Linked DNA regions of Parabacteroides chongii. The protein of the gene in region 1 interacts with the protein of each later gene in a pairwise test. Links are inferred from orthologs where the notes say so. Each region holds a gene or a part of one and is shown on either strand. Other genes may lie near its edges. The genes, in order: pepT and tpiA.

Region 1 (7,770 bases):
TTGTCTACCAATTCAAATGCACACAGTTTACGTGTCACACCCTCTTTCTTCTGACGTTCCAGTTCTGCACGGTTGGTAAAGTCCTTACCGTCTACAAATTTAGTGATCCAACCCAAACCGGCTTCGATCGGAGATGTCGTATCATCCAGGTCGTTACCATACAGGCAGAATCCCATTTCTAGACGAAGCGTATCGCGTGCACCCAAACCGATCGGTTTGATACCTTCCGGCTTACCGGCTTCAAAGATAGCATTCCAGATAGTCATCGCATCATCCAGGTAGAAATACAATTCGAAACCACCCGCACCGGTATAACCCGTATTGGAAATAATCACATTCTTACAACCGGCAAACTCACCTGTTACAAAAGAATAATAAGGGATGGAAGAAAGATCGACCGGAGTCAGACGCTGAAGTACTTCAACAGCTTTCGGTCCCTGTATAGCGAGCTGGGCAGTACGGTCGGAAGAGTTTTCCAGTTCTGCTCCTACTGTGTTATGGCTAACGCACCAATCCCAGTCTTTTGCGATATTACCGGCATTTACTACCAGTAAATACTTTTCCGGTTCGAAGTGGTAAACCAACAGGTCATCCACAATACCTCCTTTATCGTTCGGGAAGCAGGTATACTGTGCTTTGCCTAAAGGTAAAACAGATGCGTCGTTGGAAGTAATACTCTGGATAAAAGCCAAAGCGTTCGGACCTTTCACCCAAAATTCGCCCATGTGAGATACGTCGAATACACCTACGCCATTCACAACGGTCATGTGTTCATCAATGATGCCGGTATACTCGATTGGCATGTTATAGCCGGCAAATTCGTGCATTTTTGCTCCCAATGCGATATGCACATCGGTAAACGGAGTCGTCTTCATGTTATTAATTTCGTTTAAGATTTTTGAGCTGACAGCTCGGTTATTTTTATGATTGTTTGCATACTTTTTTCCAGCGAGTTGACCGGAAGGAACTCATAACGTCCGTGGAAATTCAGACCGCCCGCAAATATATTCGGACAAGGCAATCCCATAAACGACAGACGTGCTCCGTCCGTACCGCCACGAATCGGTTTAACCAACGGTTTGACACCGACTGCTTCCATCGCTTCGAATGCCAGGTCCACGATATGCTTCTTCGGTTCAACCACTTCACGCATATTATAATACTGGTCACGCAGTTCCAGACTCGTACTGCCCGGATGAATTTCGTTCATACGTTTCACCCACATTTCCAGCTGTTTTTTCTTCTCTTCGAACAAGGTACGTACGTGATCACGGATAATATAAGATAAAGAAGCCTCTTCTACCGTGCCCGACATATTGGTCAGATGATAGAAACCTTCATATCCTTGTGTATGTTCTGGACGTTGTGAAGCAGGCAACCAGGAAGCGAACTCAATAGCCAGCAGTGAAGCATTCAGCATCTTGTTCTTTGCATAACCCGGATGGACATTCAGCCCTTTGAAAGTGATTTTGGCAACAGCAGCATTGAAGTTTTCATATTCCAGTTCACCGATCTGTCCGCCGTCAATCGTATAGGCCCATTCGCAACCGAACTTCTCTACATCAAAATGATTGGCACCCTCTCCTATCTCTTCATCGGGAGTAAAGCCGATGCGAATCTTTCCGTGCTCAATCTCCGGATGTTCTTTCAGATACTGGATTGCTCCGATAATGGCTGCTACTCCTGCTTTATCGTCTGCTCCCAACAGGGTTTTACCGTTGGTTACAATAATATCCTGGTCCTTATAATCATTCAGTTCAGGGAACATAAGCGGAGAAAGAACGACATTTTCTTCGGCACACAATACAATATCGCCGCCTTTATAATTAACGATACGCGGAGTCACATCCTTTCCCGACATATCCGGACTGGTATCCAAATGGGCTATAAAACCGATGGTCGGTATTTTTTTATCCGTATTGGCAGGAAGGGTGGCCATCAGATAACTATTGTCATCCAAAGAAATATCTTCCAGACCTAACTCTTCCAGTTCTTTTACTAATGCTTCTGCAAATACTCGCTGTCCCGGAGTACTCGGTGTTGTACGTGTCTCTTCGTCCGATTGGGTTTCGAACGTGACATACTTCAGAAATCTATCTAATACTGTCATAAGTTATACTTTTATATTTAAAGCATAAAAGTAGATAAAGAGCAACGAATAACAAAATAAATTGAATGTTACTTTTGGCTTGATCCAAAAGTAACCAAAAGATCAAGGCTACACCCGCGGAGGAAAAAGACGAAGCGGTTAAAAAAATCCGTTGTCTGAGCGCAGCGAGTTTCGGATTTTTCAGCATAGTCTTTCACCGTAACAGCGAAGTCGGTGCAGCCTTGATCTTTTGCCTACTTTTCCATCAAGGGAAAAGTAGTTAAAAACAACCATTACCATTATAGCAATGTGTACAAACACATTCCTTCGGCAAGCCGATCGAGGCGATCAAGTCTTCAACCGTATTGAATTTCAATGTTGTAATATTCAGCTTTTCACGGATACGTTCTACCAGCTGGTTATACTGTTCGGTTCCGGTTGTTGCATATTTATCCAAATCCTTTGCATCATCCCCTTCCAGTTCTTTGACAATCCGGCGGGCAATCAGTTCGAGATGTGACTTGGAAGCAGAGAAACCGACAAACGGACAAGCATGCAGGATTGGAGGACATCCGATTCTCATATGTACCTCTTTCGCACCATATCCATACAATATATTCACATTATCGCGAAGCTGCGTCCCACGAACAATCGAGTCATCACAGAAAATAACACGCTTGCCATTCAAAAGATGACGATTCGGGATCAACTTCATCTTAGCTACCAGATCACGGACAGCCTGGTTGGCCGGAGTAAAACTACGTGGCCAGGTCGGTGTATATTTAACGATAGCACGACGGTAAGGAATGCCTTTTCCTTCAGCATATCCCAAAGCCATACCGATACCGGAATCAGGAATACCGGAAACAAAATCAGCATCCACTTCATCCTTTTTTGCCATCGCCAAACCGCTTGCATAACGGGAAGCATCTACATTTACTCCCTCATACTCAGACACCGGATAACCGTAATAAACCCACAGGAACGAACAAACCTGCATCTTATCGTTCGGTTTACGCAACTGTGTCATCTTATCGGCAGTAAGCATTACGATCTCACCCGGTCCTACATTATATTCTATCTCGTAACCCAGGTTCGGGAAACTACAAGGTTCGCTAGATGCGGCATATGCCCCTTCCTTCTTTCCGATCAGCACCGGAGTACGTCCCCATTTATCACGTGCTGCAATAATACCTTCCTCTGTCAGGATAAGCATCGAACAGGAGCCTTTTATTTTTTCGAATACAATTTCTATACCTTCAACAAATGTCTTTCCCTGGGAAACAAGTAAGGATATCAACTCTGTCTGATTGATCTGTCCGGAACTCATTTCAGAGAAGTGACAACCTTTATCCAACAGTTCATTCTGCAGTTCTTCGAGGTTATTCACCTTAGCGACCGTTACAACTGCATATTTACCTAAATGAGAATTAATGAAGATAGGTTGAGGATCAGTATCACTAATGATACCTATACCGGAATTTCCCAAAAATTTTTCCAGTTCACTTTCAAAACGAGTACGGAAATAAGAATTTTCGAGGTTATGGATCGAACGTTTGAATACGCCTTCGTGAAGAGTTGCCATACCGCCTCGGCGGGTTCCCAAATGGGAATTATAGTCTGTGCCGTAAAATAAATCGGTGGCACAGGCTGAGTTAGAAATAGTTCCGAAAAAACCACCCATTGTCCTTAGTGTTTTTGATTTTTGAATTTGGGCACAAAGTTACAAGAATATTTATACATATACCAGAGTAGATCATAATCTATCAAAAAATATGACTGACCCACGCTTTTTCGCAAGCCGACAACCTTATCCTTTGCTCTCACTTGAACAGTCTAAACAGTACAACCTAAATACAGTTTCACAAATTACGAAACTTTAATTCCATATATTATGAAACTTTTATTCCATATATTGTGAAACATTAGTTCCATATATTATGAAACTCTATCTAATTGTAGTTTAACGATTTTAGTTGACTACTTCCAGTCTAATATATAAAAGAGGTTGACTTAGGTTCATGCTCAGTAATAAAAAGGGTTGTCCCTCCTGTTGTGCTTTGATAAACCAGGTTTACTATTAAATTTATTTGTCGACAAAAAACAGCGAGGAACTACCTAAACATTTTTTAACTACACAGAAAACAAAAGGATTACAGTCACTTAGAAACAAATATCACTTACCAGAGAGGAAAACGCTTGTTTTGTAAAAAATAATATCTACTTTTGCACCCGGGTAAGTCCTACACGGCATGCTCCCTCGGAATCCCCCAGGGCTTGACCGCAGCAAGGGTACTTGGTTGTAGCGGCGCGATGTAGTAAGCTTACCCACTTGCCTCTTTAGCTCAGTTGGCCAGAGCACGTGATTTGTAATCTCGGGGTCGTTGGTTCGAATCCGACAAGAGGCTCAGAAATGAGGAAGTTTATTCAAATAAGCTTCCTCTTTTTTATTGTTATACATTGTATATTATAACAAAAGGATTAATTTTGCTGATAGAAACTTTAAAACAGCAATATAATGGAAGAAAATAAAGGTCTACTATTAAAAAGCGCGATGACTTATGGATTAGCCATGGGAATTTTCTGGGTGATAAAATACTTGTTCTTTATTTTCAGTAACACGGTTCCTGCGCTAAACATTATATATATAGTGCTTACTCTGACAGTACCATTCATCGCTTACTATCTGACAAAACGATATAAACAGGATATCGGCGGAAAGATCAGTTTCTTTCATGCCTGGCGTTTCGGAACAATGCTGTATTTTTTCGCAGCCCTGATCGTAGCTTTGGAACATTTCGTATTTTTCCAGTTCATCGCACCTGCTGATTTTCTGGCAAACTCCGTGAGTCAGATGATGGATATCCTGAAAGATTCGCAGGTCAGTACCGAAGTAATGGAAACGATCGGAAAAACCAACTTCACTCCTATCCACATGGCTATTCAAGGTATTTTCAATAATATATTCTATGGAATCATACTATCGATACCGGTAGCAGCCATTTTGTGCAGGAACAATGAAACCGGTGCAATCAGACAAGAACAATAAGGAGAAACAATACAATAATGGATATATCAGTAGTTATTCCGTTGTACAACGAAGCCGAGTCTCTACCAGAATTGGAAGCATGGATAGAGCGGGTAATGAAAGAACATAACTTTACTTACGAAATTATATTTGTAAACGACGGCAGCACAGACAATTCATGGGAAGTGATCCAGGAGTTACAACAAAAGAACTCTTGTATCAGAGCGATCAAATTCCGCCGGAATTACGGCAAATCTCCCGGATTGCATTGCGGTTTCCAACGTGCAAAAGGAGATGTCGTCATCACCATGGATGCCGATCTGCAGGACAGTCCGGACGAGATACCCGAACTATACCGCATGATCAAGGAAGATGGATACGATCTTGTTTCCGGATGGAAGAAGAAACGCTACGACCCGCTATCCAAGACAATCCCGACCAAACTGTTCAATGCGACTGCGCGCAAATTCTCTGGCATAAACAACCTGCACGATTTCAACTGCGGACTGAAAGCCTACAAGAGTGTCGTAATAAAAAATATCGAGGTGTATAATGATATGCACCGGTATATTCCCTATCTGGCGAAGATTGCCGGATTCCATAAGATAGGCGAAAAAGTAGTACAGCACCAGGCACGCAAATACGGAACAACCAAATTCGGGCTGAACCGTTTTGTGAATGGTTATCTCGACCTGATCACCTTATGGTTCACTTCCAAATTCGGAAAGAAACCGATGCATTTCTTCGGACTATGGGGGAGCGTGATGTTCTTTATCGGTTTCATCGCGCTGGTTTTCGTATTGACCATGAAACTTATATCCATGTTCTCCGGTGATCTGCGCCCATTGGTAACTAATTCCCCGTATTTCTATATTTCGCTTACTGCAATGATTCTGGGAACCCAAATGTTCCTGGCAGGATTCATCGGTGAACTGATTTCCCGAAATTCGTCAAACAGAAACAATTATAAGATAGAATCAGAAATATGAACACACTACTCTTTTAATTTATGTCAATTATAGAAATAGTGTTACTAGCCATCGGACTGTCGATGGATAGTTTAGCCGTGTCTGTAACCGGAGGTGCCGTTATCCGAAACTGCACTGTTTGCAATATGGTGAAGATCGGTTCTTTTATGGGTATCACACAGGCCACAATGACGGTTTTAGGGTATCTAGCGGGTGTCGGATTCCAGAAATACATCACAGCCTTCGACCACTGGATCGCATTTATCCTGTTACTTTATCTGGGCGGTAAAATGATTTACGACAGCACGCAGGAAGAAGATGAAGATTGCAAAACGAATCCGCTTTGTAACAAGACACTGTTCGGACTATCCATAGCCACCAGCATCGATGCGTTGGCTATCGGTATCTCGCTGGCAATTCTGAAATCAGATATCATCATCCAGGCTTCACTGATCGGGATCGTCACATTCCTGATGTCGGTTTCCGGCGTTTATTTCGGGAGTCGCTTCGGGCGCAAAGTGGATTTAAAACTCGACCTGATCGGCGGATTGATCCTGATCGGTATCGGAGCAAAAATACTAATAGAACATCTGTTCTTCGGTTAATAAAGAAATATATGAAAAGTCAGGAATTACGTAAGCTGGCACCGGAGCTCGATTCACTTCGTCTCGGTAGCGGCTGGAGCATCGAAGAGCTCAGCAAACCACAGGTCATCGTTGAAAGCAGTTATGGACAGAGCCATCCAGGAAGTGCCCATCTGAACAAGCTGGTAGACGAAGTCGGTAAAGGCATCAACGATGCCGGCGGACGGCCTGCCAATTATTACGTTACTGACATTTGTGACGGTGAAGCGCAAGGGCATGACGGCATGAATTATTCACTGGTATCGCGTGACCTGATGGCAGCCATGATGGAGATACACGTCAAAGCAACCCCTTTCGATGCAGGAGTATTCATTACTAGTTGCGACAAATCGGTTCCTGCTCATCTGATGGCTATCGCACGTTTGAATATGCCGGCACTTCTCCTGCCCGGAGGTATAATGAAAGCCGGCCCCAACCTGCTGACATTGGAACAAATCGGAACATACAGTGCCCGGTATGAGCGAAAAGAAATTAGCGAAGAGCAATTCTTCGCCTACAAAAAAGACGCTTGCCCGACTTGCGGAGCCTGCTCGTTTATGGGAACCGCCTCTACCATGCAGGTCATGGCGGAAGCATTAGGTATCGCATTGCCGGGCTCTGCTTTGATCCCCACGCATATACATTATTTAAAAGAGATATCCCGAAATGCCGGTCAACGTTCCGTCGAACTGGCAAAAGAGGAATTAATGCCATCCGACATTCTGACAATCGACGCTTTCAGAAATGCGATTATGGTACATGCCGCCATTGCCGGTTCCAGTAACAGCCTGTTGCATTTACCGGCTGTTGCACATGAATTAGGCATCGAACTTCCTGCCGAACTATTCGACGAGATCCACAGAGAGATTCCATTTTTATTAAATATTCGCCCCAGCGGTTTCTGGCCCGGCGAATATTTTTGGTATGCCGGAGGTGTTCCAGCTATTATGGAGAAACTGAAAGGTGTACTAAACCTGGATGTCCGGACGGTAACCGGCAAATGCCTGGGAGAGAATCTGGAAACATTACAAAGAAATGGCTTTTACGAAGGATGTCACAAAT
Region 2 (7,815 bases), 3.2 Mb from region 1 along the record:
TAGTGAAAATGGACAAACGCGTATCCGAACTGATGGCTGACCGCGTCACTATCCGTAAAGATATGGGTTTGAAAGAACTGGCCGAAATCAATGCCCGTGTTGATGAAACACTGGCTGATAAAGAAGCTCTCATGTTTCCCGCAGACGAGTTGTACGGCTCAAATTGGGATACCCGTTGGGTTGATCCTTTCCGTGGTGGCTCCAAAGTAGAAATGCCTGATTCATGTGAAATAGATTGTTCGACATTTATACTTCCCATTGATACTATGACACGGGTTACTTCCAAATATGGTCCTCGCCGTCGCCGTATGCATAAGGGGATTGACCTGAAGGTTCAGATCGGTGATACGATCCGTGCCGCATTTGACGGAAAAGTCCGTATTCGTAATTTCGAACGTCGTGGATACGGCAATTATCTGGTGGTTCGCCATCCGAACGGACTGGAAACTGTATACGGTCATTTATCGAAAATGTTAGTGGATGTAAATGATATTGTACGCGCAGGTGATCCGATCGCATTAGGAGGAAATACCGGACGTTCTACCGGTTCCCATCTTCACTTTGAAACCCGCTTCCTGGGACAGGCTATCAATCCGGCCGACATTATTGACTTCGAAAACTCTGTGCCTCACCAGGATACTTATGTATTCCATAATATAAAGATTAACGGACGCAAGAGTAATATTTATACTTCTTCCAGCGACCAGATGGTTTACCACCGTGTGAAATCGGGTGATACGCTGGGTAAGATTGCACGTATGTACGGAACCAGCGTGAATGAGCTTTGCCGTTTGAACGGTATTAAGAGTACTTCAATGCTTCGCTTAGGTCAGTCTATTCGGTGCAGTGCAGGTAGAAGTTCAAGCGTAGCTGCTAAATCGGAAACTAAACCGGCTGCAGCAAAAGCAACGACGACTGTGGCTGCTAAAACAACTAAGACAACAACCGTAGAGGCCGTAACACCTGTTGCTTCATTGACAGGAAATGCTTCAACAGCTCAGGTTGCAGAACCTGTTTATCACCGTATCAAAAGTGGTGATACACTGGGAGCTTTGGCGGCTAAATATGGAACAACTGTCAGCAAGTTGTGTGAGATGAACGGAATATCCAAGACAACCGTATTGAAACTGGGACGTTCCATCCGTTGTAAATAAGTTATTTTTAAGATAAAGGAAAGGCACAGCTGGAAACAACATCTGTGCCTTTGTTGTTTTTTTACTATCTTTGCGGCATAATATATTTAGTATATGGCTGATACGAAAGAACAGTTCGAAAAAGTGATCTCCCAGTGCCGGGAGTTGTTCGAAAAGAAGTTGAAAGATTACGGTCCTTCTTGGCGGATCATGCGTCCCCAGTCGTTGACCGACCAGATATTTATTAAGGCAAACCGTATCCGTAGCCTTGAGATCAAAGGGGTGAGCATGGTGGATGAAGGGATACGTCCCGAGTTTGTAGCCATCGTTAATTATGGCGTGATCGGATTGATCCAGCTGGCTAAAGGTTTTTCAGATACCACGGATATGACGAACGAGGAAGCATTGGCATTGTATGATAAATACATTACGGAGACCAAAGAGTTGATGTATGCCAAGAATCATGATTACGACGAAGCGTGGCGAAGCATGCGTATCAGTTCTTATACCGACCTGATCCTGATGAAAATCTATCGTACCAAGCAGATCGAAAGCCACGGCGGCAAAACAATCGTTTCGGAGGGCGTGGATGCCAATTATATGGATATGATTAATTATGCCCTGTTCGGTTTGATCAAACTGGAATACGGCGAAGAGTAATATATGAACTATAAAGAGACTGCAATAAAGATACTGACAGAGTGCAGCCGTCTGCTGATCGGAGTCGTATTTATTTTCTCCGGTTTTGTAAAGGCGGTCGATCCGGTGGGAGGAGCCATTAAGATAGGCGATTATCTGACTTCTTTCGGATTGGATATGTTGCAGCCTTTTACCGCCCTCGTTTCTTTTGCCCTCTCTGCTGCCGAGTTTGCGATGGGTGTCTGCATGCTTTTAGGGGTGTATCGTCGCTATAACTCTTTCCTTGTTTTACTTTTCATGGTGTTCATGACGCCGCTGACGTTATATCTAGCCTTGTTCAATCCGGTTTCCGACTGTGGTTGTTTCGGGGATGCGATTGTGATTTCCAACTGGGAGACTTTCTTCAAGAATCTGGTCCTGTCTGCTGCTGCCATCATGGTATTTATGCATTCCGGTAAGATGTTCCAGTGTTTTACCTATAAGGTGTATTGGTTCGTGGCCTTGTTTTCCTACTTTTTCTGTATAGGTTTTGCTTACTGGAATTACAACCATCTGCCGGTGATGGATTTCCGGCCTTATAAAATAGGAGCAAATATACCGCAATTGATGTCTATTCCGGAAGGAGCGCCTGAAGACGAGTATAAGTATACCTTTGTTTATGAGAAAGAGGGTGTCAAGAAGGAGTTTTCATTGGAAGATTATCCTTCTGAGGACAGTACCTGGACCTTTGTCGAATCGAAGACCGAACTGATAAAGAATGGATATGAGCCTCCCGTGGCTTCCTTTAATATCTATGACGGGGAAGGTGACGATGTGACCGACGATATATTGCATAACCCGCAACCGGTCCTCTTGCTGATAGCTCCGAAACTGGAAAAGGCAAACGACGAAAAGATCGATGAAATAAACGGTGTGTATGATTATGCGCTCGAACATGAATTGCCCTTTTATTGCGTGACCGGTTCTTCCCCTGAAATGATCGACGAATGGAGTGACAATACCGGGGCTGAATATCCGTTCCGTATGGCAGACGAAGTGTTGCTGAAAACGATTATCCGTTCCAATCCCGGACTGGTGCTGTTGAAAGACGGTACGGTGATGGCTAAATGGCATTATAACGATATCCCCGATGAGGAACATGTAAAGTCCGTCATAGAAGAACATCTGAACGGGAGTGAAACAAAAGAGAAAGAAGATGGCTGGCTTGTTACCATCCTATCGACTTTTACCGTACCTTTGCTGCTCGTTTGGGTATATGACTTTTTCCGTTTCCGCCGGAGACGGAGAGCTGAGGCTGAATAAAAGATTTTATTGTATTTATATATTTAATTAATTAAGTCATGAGAAAGAATATTGTTGCAGGAAACTGGAAGATGAACACTACTCTTCAGGAAGGCCTGGAATTAGCAAAAGGATTAAATGAAGCCCTGAAAGGCAAAGCTATCAACTGTGATGTAATCATCGGTACTCCGTTCACTCATTTGGCAAGCGTTGCTGCTGCTATCGATACAGATAAGATCGGTGTCGCTGCAGAAAACTGTGCAGACAAGGAAAAAGGAGCTTACACTGGTGAAGTTTCTGCTGCTATGGTTGCTTCTACAGGAGCTAAATATGTGATCCTGGGTCACTCTGAAAGACGTGCTTACTACCACGAAACTCCGGCTATCCTGAAAACGAAAGTTGAATTGGCTCTGGCTAACGGCCTGACTCCGATCTTCTGTATCGGTGAAGTGCTGGAAGAGAGAGAAGCAGGCAAACACTTCGAAGTGGTTGACGCACAGATCAAAGAATCTTTGTTCGATCTTTCTGCTGAAGATTTCGGCAAGATTGTATTGGCTTACGAACCGGTTTGGGCAATTGGTACAGGTAAGACTGCTTCTGCTGAACAGGCTGAAGAAATCCACGCTCATATCCGCGCAACATTAGCTGCTAAATATGGTCAGGAAATAGCTGACAACTGCACTATCCTGTATGGTGGTAGCTGTAACGGTGGCAACGCTAAAGAATTGTTCTCTAAACCGAACGTAGACGGTGGTCTGATCGGTGGTGCTTCTTTGGCTGTTGATAAATTCATGCCGATCATCGAAGCATTTTAATATTTCATTCATTTGTAAAATGTATTGAAACAAATAAACCGGACGCAGATGACGCAGACACGCGCAGTCTGCGTCCGGTAAATATTGGCTTTACACTAAAAAGAATCGCAATGAAGAAATTCCCTTGTATCGCTTTATTATTCATGTTGCTGGCCTGTGTGACCGGAGCGTCTGCACAGATAAGTACGGATGGATCGGCTCAGACGATCTTTGACGACTTGCAAACATCGAAGCCGGGTAAAGGCGAGGTGATTGTCAACCAGCCGGAGGCCCTTCGTAAAATGATCGGAGTGCGTATGTACGGTGAAAATGTCGAGAAGACGGACAGTACTGCTTTCCTGAAGATACAAGGATTCCGGACACAGGTGTTTTCCGGTAATAACCAGCGTAAGTCGAAAGATGAAGCTTTTGAGAAAGAAAAGAAGATCAAGGAACTTTTCCCGACAGTCCCGACTTATGTGACCTATACCGCTCCGTTCTGGAAACTGCGTGTAGGCGATTTCCGTTCACATGAAGAGGCTTATCATATGCAGCGCCTGTTGATGACTGCTTTCCCTTCATTCGGAAAAGAAATGTATATTGTAAAAGAAGAAGTAAGAATCCCTCTGAATTAATATATGCGGAAACTCTTTCGCATCCCATTATATATAACACAGAAATGACAAAAGATATAGACGCAAAGACCTTGGCTGAACGCGAAGAACTGGCTGGCCATTACAAACAAATACTTGGTTTGTTAGGTGAGGATGCCGAACGTGAAGGTCTGCTCAAAACGCCGGAACGTGTAGCTAAGGCTATGCAGTTTTTAACTAAAGGATACAACGAAGACCCTGCCCAGGTATTAGCTTCCGCCATGTTCCAGGAGGAGGATTACAAGCAGATGGTTATTGTAAAGGACATTGATTTCTTCTCTCTTTGTGAACATCATATGTTGCCTTTCTTCGGAAAAGCTCATGTCGCTTATATCCCTAAGAAATATATTACAGGCTTAAGCAAGATTCCCCGTGTAGTGGATATCTTCGCCCGCCGTTTGCAGATACAGGAACGCCTGACGATGCAGATCAAGGATTGTATCCAGCAGACACTCGATCCGCTGGGTGTAATGGTTGTGATCGAAGCACAGCATATGTGCATGCAGATGCGTGGGGTAGAAAAACAAAATTCCCTGACAACGACTTCCGATTTCACAGGTTTCTTCCAGCAGGCAAAGACTCGCGAAGAGTTTATGAACCTGATTAAGAATAATCGGTAGTACTTGCGGGAGGTTGACTTCCTATGCTTAGATGAGCGGCCTGCCATTATTATGACAGTGCTTTGCCACAGGCATGGCAGGAGTCTGCCATAACGATGGCACAACTCTGCCACAGGCATGGCAAAGCACTGCCAACAGCTTGGCAAAATGTTTTTGAACCGACGATGGGATGACTTGTTGCCTGTCTGCGGATTAATCTTTTCGTTTATTCGTCGTATACCTTGCCGTGTTCCCCGATGATCGAACTTAAACAGTTTGAAAGAAATTGGCAGATTGCAATTTTTGTGCTTGCTTCTCTGATTGCTTCCTTGGGTAGCATGATCGAATATCGGTGTGACCGGAAAAAGCTGGATGCCATGAAAGAGGGATTGGAAGAACTGAAAGAGTTTGAAGAAGATGGGCTGGAATAAATTTGCTGCGTTTCAATAAGAAATCCCCTATAGTCGTACTGGATACCCAGGGATGGCATACGAAATGAAGCCGGCTTCCGTTCTTATTTTTGTAACAAATAAATACAGGTTATGAGAAATAGGAGTTGTGTATGGTTCATGTGTGCTTTATTATTCGTTGCTATGGCGGGGAAGGCACAAGTGGTAACGCTGGAGAATGGGGTTAGTATTACTTCTATGCGGTATTCTAAGTTTGCGTTGGATAAGGTCTATCCTTATCAGATGGCTTTAGGAATGCAATATCTGGATAAAGGATGGTATAATTTGTCCAGTAATATAGGATATACGCGAAGAGGCTCTCAGGTAGGAATGGTTACATTACAAGGAGAAGGAGATGTGACACTGAAAGAGAAACTGCATTATCTGACAGTTAGTACGACATTTGATATAAAGAAGACAAGTCGTGACGGCTATACGTTCTTTGTGGGTCTCGGCCCTCGTCTTGATTTCAACTTGAAATCGGTGGCACAAACGTATGTAGATTTTGATCAACATGGCCCGGAAGGGTTTATTCCTACTAAAGAGAAAATAGATGGCTTTTATCCGGTTCTGTTTGGTTTGAAATGTGTAGGCGGTATACGGAAGGATTTCGGGAATATGCAGTTAGGGTTGAATATCGCCTATTTACCTAGTTTTACCCGTCTGGCGGAAGGTGTACGTGACCGGACATTTACTTTTGGATTATCCTTGGGGTATAAATTGGGAGGAAGCAAGGATGACACAGGAACCATCCGCTCTGTTCGTCGCAATAAATAAATCAATGTTATGTAGATAGTCCGGGCTATCTACATAACTAAAATATAGGCTCTGTATTTAGTGTCTTTTGTGACAGGACATAATGGCAAATAACCTTCTCTGATCTTACCGTTCTCGATGGTAAGAGGATAAGCTTTTTTCATAAAACTATGACGCTCATAGGCTTCTCCCTGTTTACTTTCATAGGTGAGGTTGAAGTCTCCGATCGCTTTTGGGGCGAGGTATTTCTGATTGAAACGGAGAGCAAGCATTCCCATCGTGTAGCGCATATTGACTTCAATGCAAGGGTGGATTGCATATGCATCATTTTTGGTTTTGTAAACGATCATGTCTACTCCCAGATATCCGCAATATACATCCCCGTATATACTTTTCAATGCATGAGTAACAGCTTGCTGTATCTGCAGATAGACTTCTTCTCCAACCCAGCGCTTGATCGGTTCGCTCAGATATTCCTGGCTGCCCAGAACATTTCCGGCGTAAGCTCCTTTTTTTACTGTCCCAAAAACAGACAAACCTTCATATGTCACATTTCCCTGCCCGTCAGAGTAGAATTCCATGGCAATATCCTGTACCTTATTCAGTCCGCATTCAATACTGACCATCCCTTGTTTATTGATCGCTCCCTCAATCCAGTTACGGTCTTTGGTTGTTAGTTTGCGTTCCGGTAACCATAATAAGCCTCGCCCTGAAGAGGAGTAAGGTGTTTTCACTACAAATGGAGCGTTCTGTAGGATCAGGTATTTTTCAACTTCTCTGATCTTTCGACAGAATTTAGGAGTAACAGGAATAGGCAGGTCCGGTAATTGCTGGCGGATCAGTTCCAGGCACTCGGCTGCCGTCTGTCGTCCGGTCAACCGGAAATAATCATCTTTCCAGGTCGGTATGGACAAATTCAGATTGAAATTCTGTTTTAATTTTTCGAACAGATGCAGGCTGTGCGGGGATATTCCCCAGGGAGCAGCTTCAAGTTCTATGGAAGACATTTTTTGCTCTTTCAACTCTTTATCGGTAACGAGCGTAGCAAAAGGTCTGAGCTCTTTAGGTAGTAAGGAGAAAAAACGGGGCGAGATAATCTCTTCCGCGTAGACATAATCGGTACTGTCGGCATACCATACCGGAAGGCATGATAGCTCCCTTATCATCCTTTGCACATTGGTTGGAGGTGTGTAATTTTCCGAACCTAGTAAAACGGCTGTTTCGTGGCCGGGATTAAAAAAATGTATCTGAGATATCATAAGTGTATATAAACAGCGAAGCCGTCTGTTACTGAGACGGCTTCGTTTTTATTTATTCGAGATTTTCATCTATCGCATCGATCTTTTTGATTATGAGCGCCATCTCATCTTTTAGCTTTTCGATCTTACGCTCCATTTCTTTCACGAGACCGCCACCGCCTTTGGAGGAGATGCTAAGGAAGCCGATGTTGTTTTCGTATGTCTGCAATTCATTTTTCATGCGGTCATACATTCTCATCAGCTTTTCACGTT

The links.
Region 2: the proteins of pepT (region 1) and tpiA interact in binary tests that used the Escherichia coli proteins (3 or more experiments, as listed by UniProt). The link is inferred for Parabacteroides chongii from one-to-one orthologs.

Annotation. Positions count from the first base shown.
Region 1 is NZ_CP120849.1:5,332,678-5,340,447, forward strand. What follows is about bases 1-2,812. They hold pepT (peptidase T), read right to left. Parts: upstream 2,111-2,812; coding sequence 890-2,110; downstream 1-889. Other genes in these bases: gcvT (glycine cleavage system aminomethyltransferase GcvT), read right to left, coding at 1-875; P3L47_RS20515 (amidophosphoribosyltransferase), read right to left, coding at 2,370-2,812. Also shown: more of P3L47_RS20515, read right to left, coding at 2,813-3,773; P3L47_RS20525 (DUF4199 domain-containing protein), read left to right, coding at 4,608-5,138; P3L47_RS20530 (glycosyltransferase family 2 protein), read left to right, coding at 5,156-6,106; P3L47_RS20535 (manganese efflux pump MntP), read left to right, coding at 6,127-6,690; ilvD (dihydroxy-acid dehydratase), read left to right, coding at 6,702-7,770. UniProt on the Escherichia coli protein: Cleaves the N-terminal amino acid of tripeptides.
Region 2 is NZ_CP120849.1:2,120,478-2,128,292, forward strand. What follows is about bases 2,134-4,990. They hold tpiA (triose-phosphate isomerase), read left to right. Parts: upstream 2,134-3,112; coding sequence 3,113-3,868; downstream 3,869-4,990. Other genes in these bases: P3L47_RS07990 (BT_3928 family protein), read left to right, coding at 2,134-3,074; P3L47_RS08000 (SPOR domain-containing protein), read left to right, coding at 3,979-4,482; folE (GTP cyclohydrolase I FolE), read left to right, coding at 4,527-4,990. In the rest of the region: P3L47_RS07980 (M23 family metallopeptidase), read left to right, coding at 1-1,154; P3L47_RS07985 (DUF1599 domain-containing protein), read left to right, coding at 1,248-1,793; more of P3L47_RS07990, read left to right, coding at 1,797-2,133; more of folE, read left to right, coding at 4,991-5,120; P3L47_RS08010 (hypothetical protein), read left to right, coding at 5,357-5,530; P3L47_RS08015 (hypothetical protein), read left to right, coding at 5,642-6,325; P3L47_RS08020 (hypothetical protein), read right to left, coding at 6,355-7,563; P3L47_RS08025 (DUF349 domain-containing protein), read right to left, coding at 7,616-7,815. UniProt on the Escherichia coli protein: Involved in the gluconeogenesis. Catalyzes stereospecifically the conversion of dihydroxyacetone phosphate (DHAP) to D-glyceraldehyde-3-phosphate (G3P).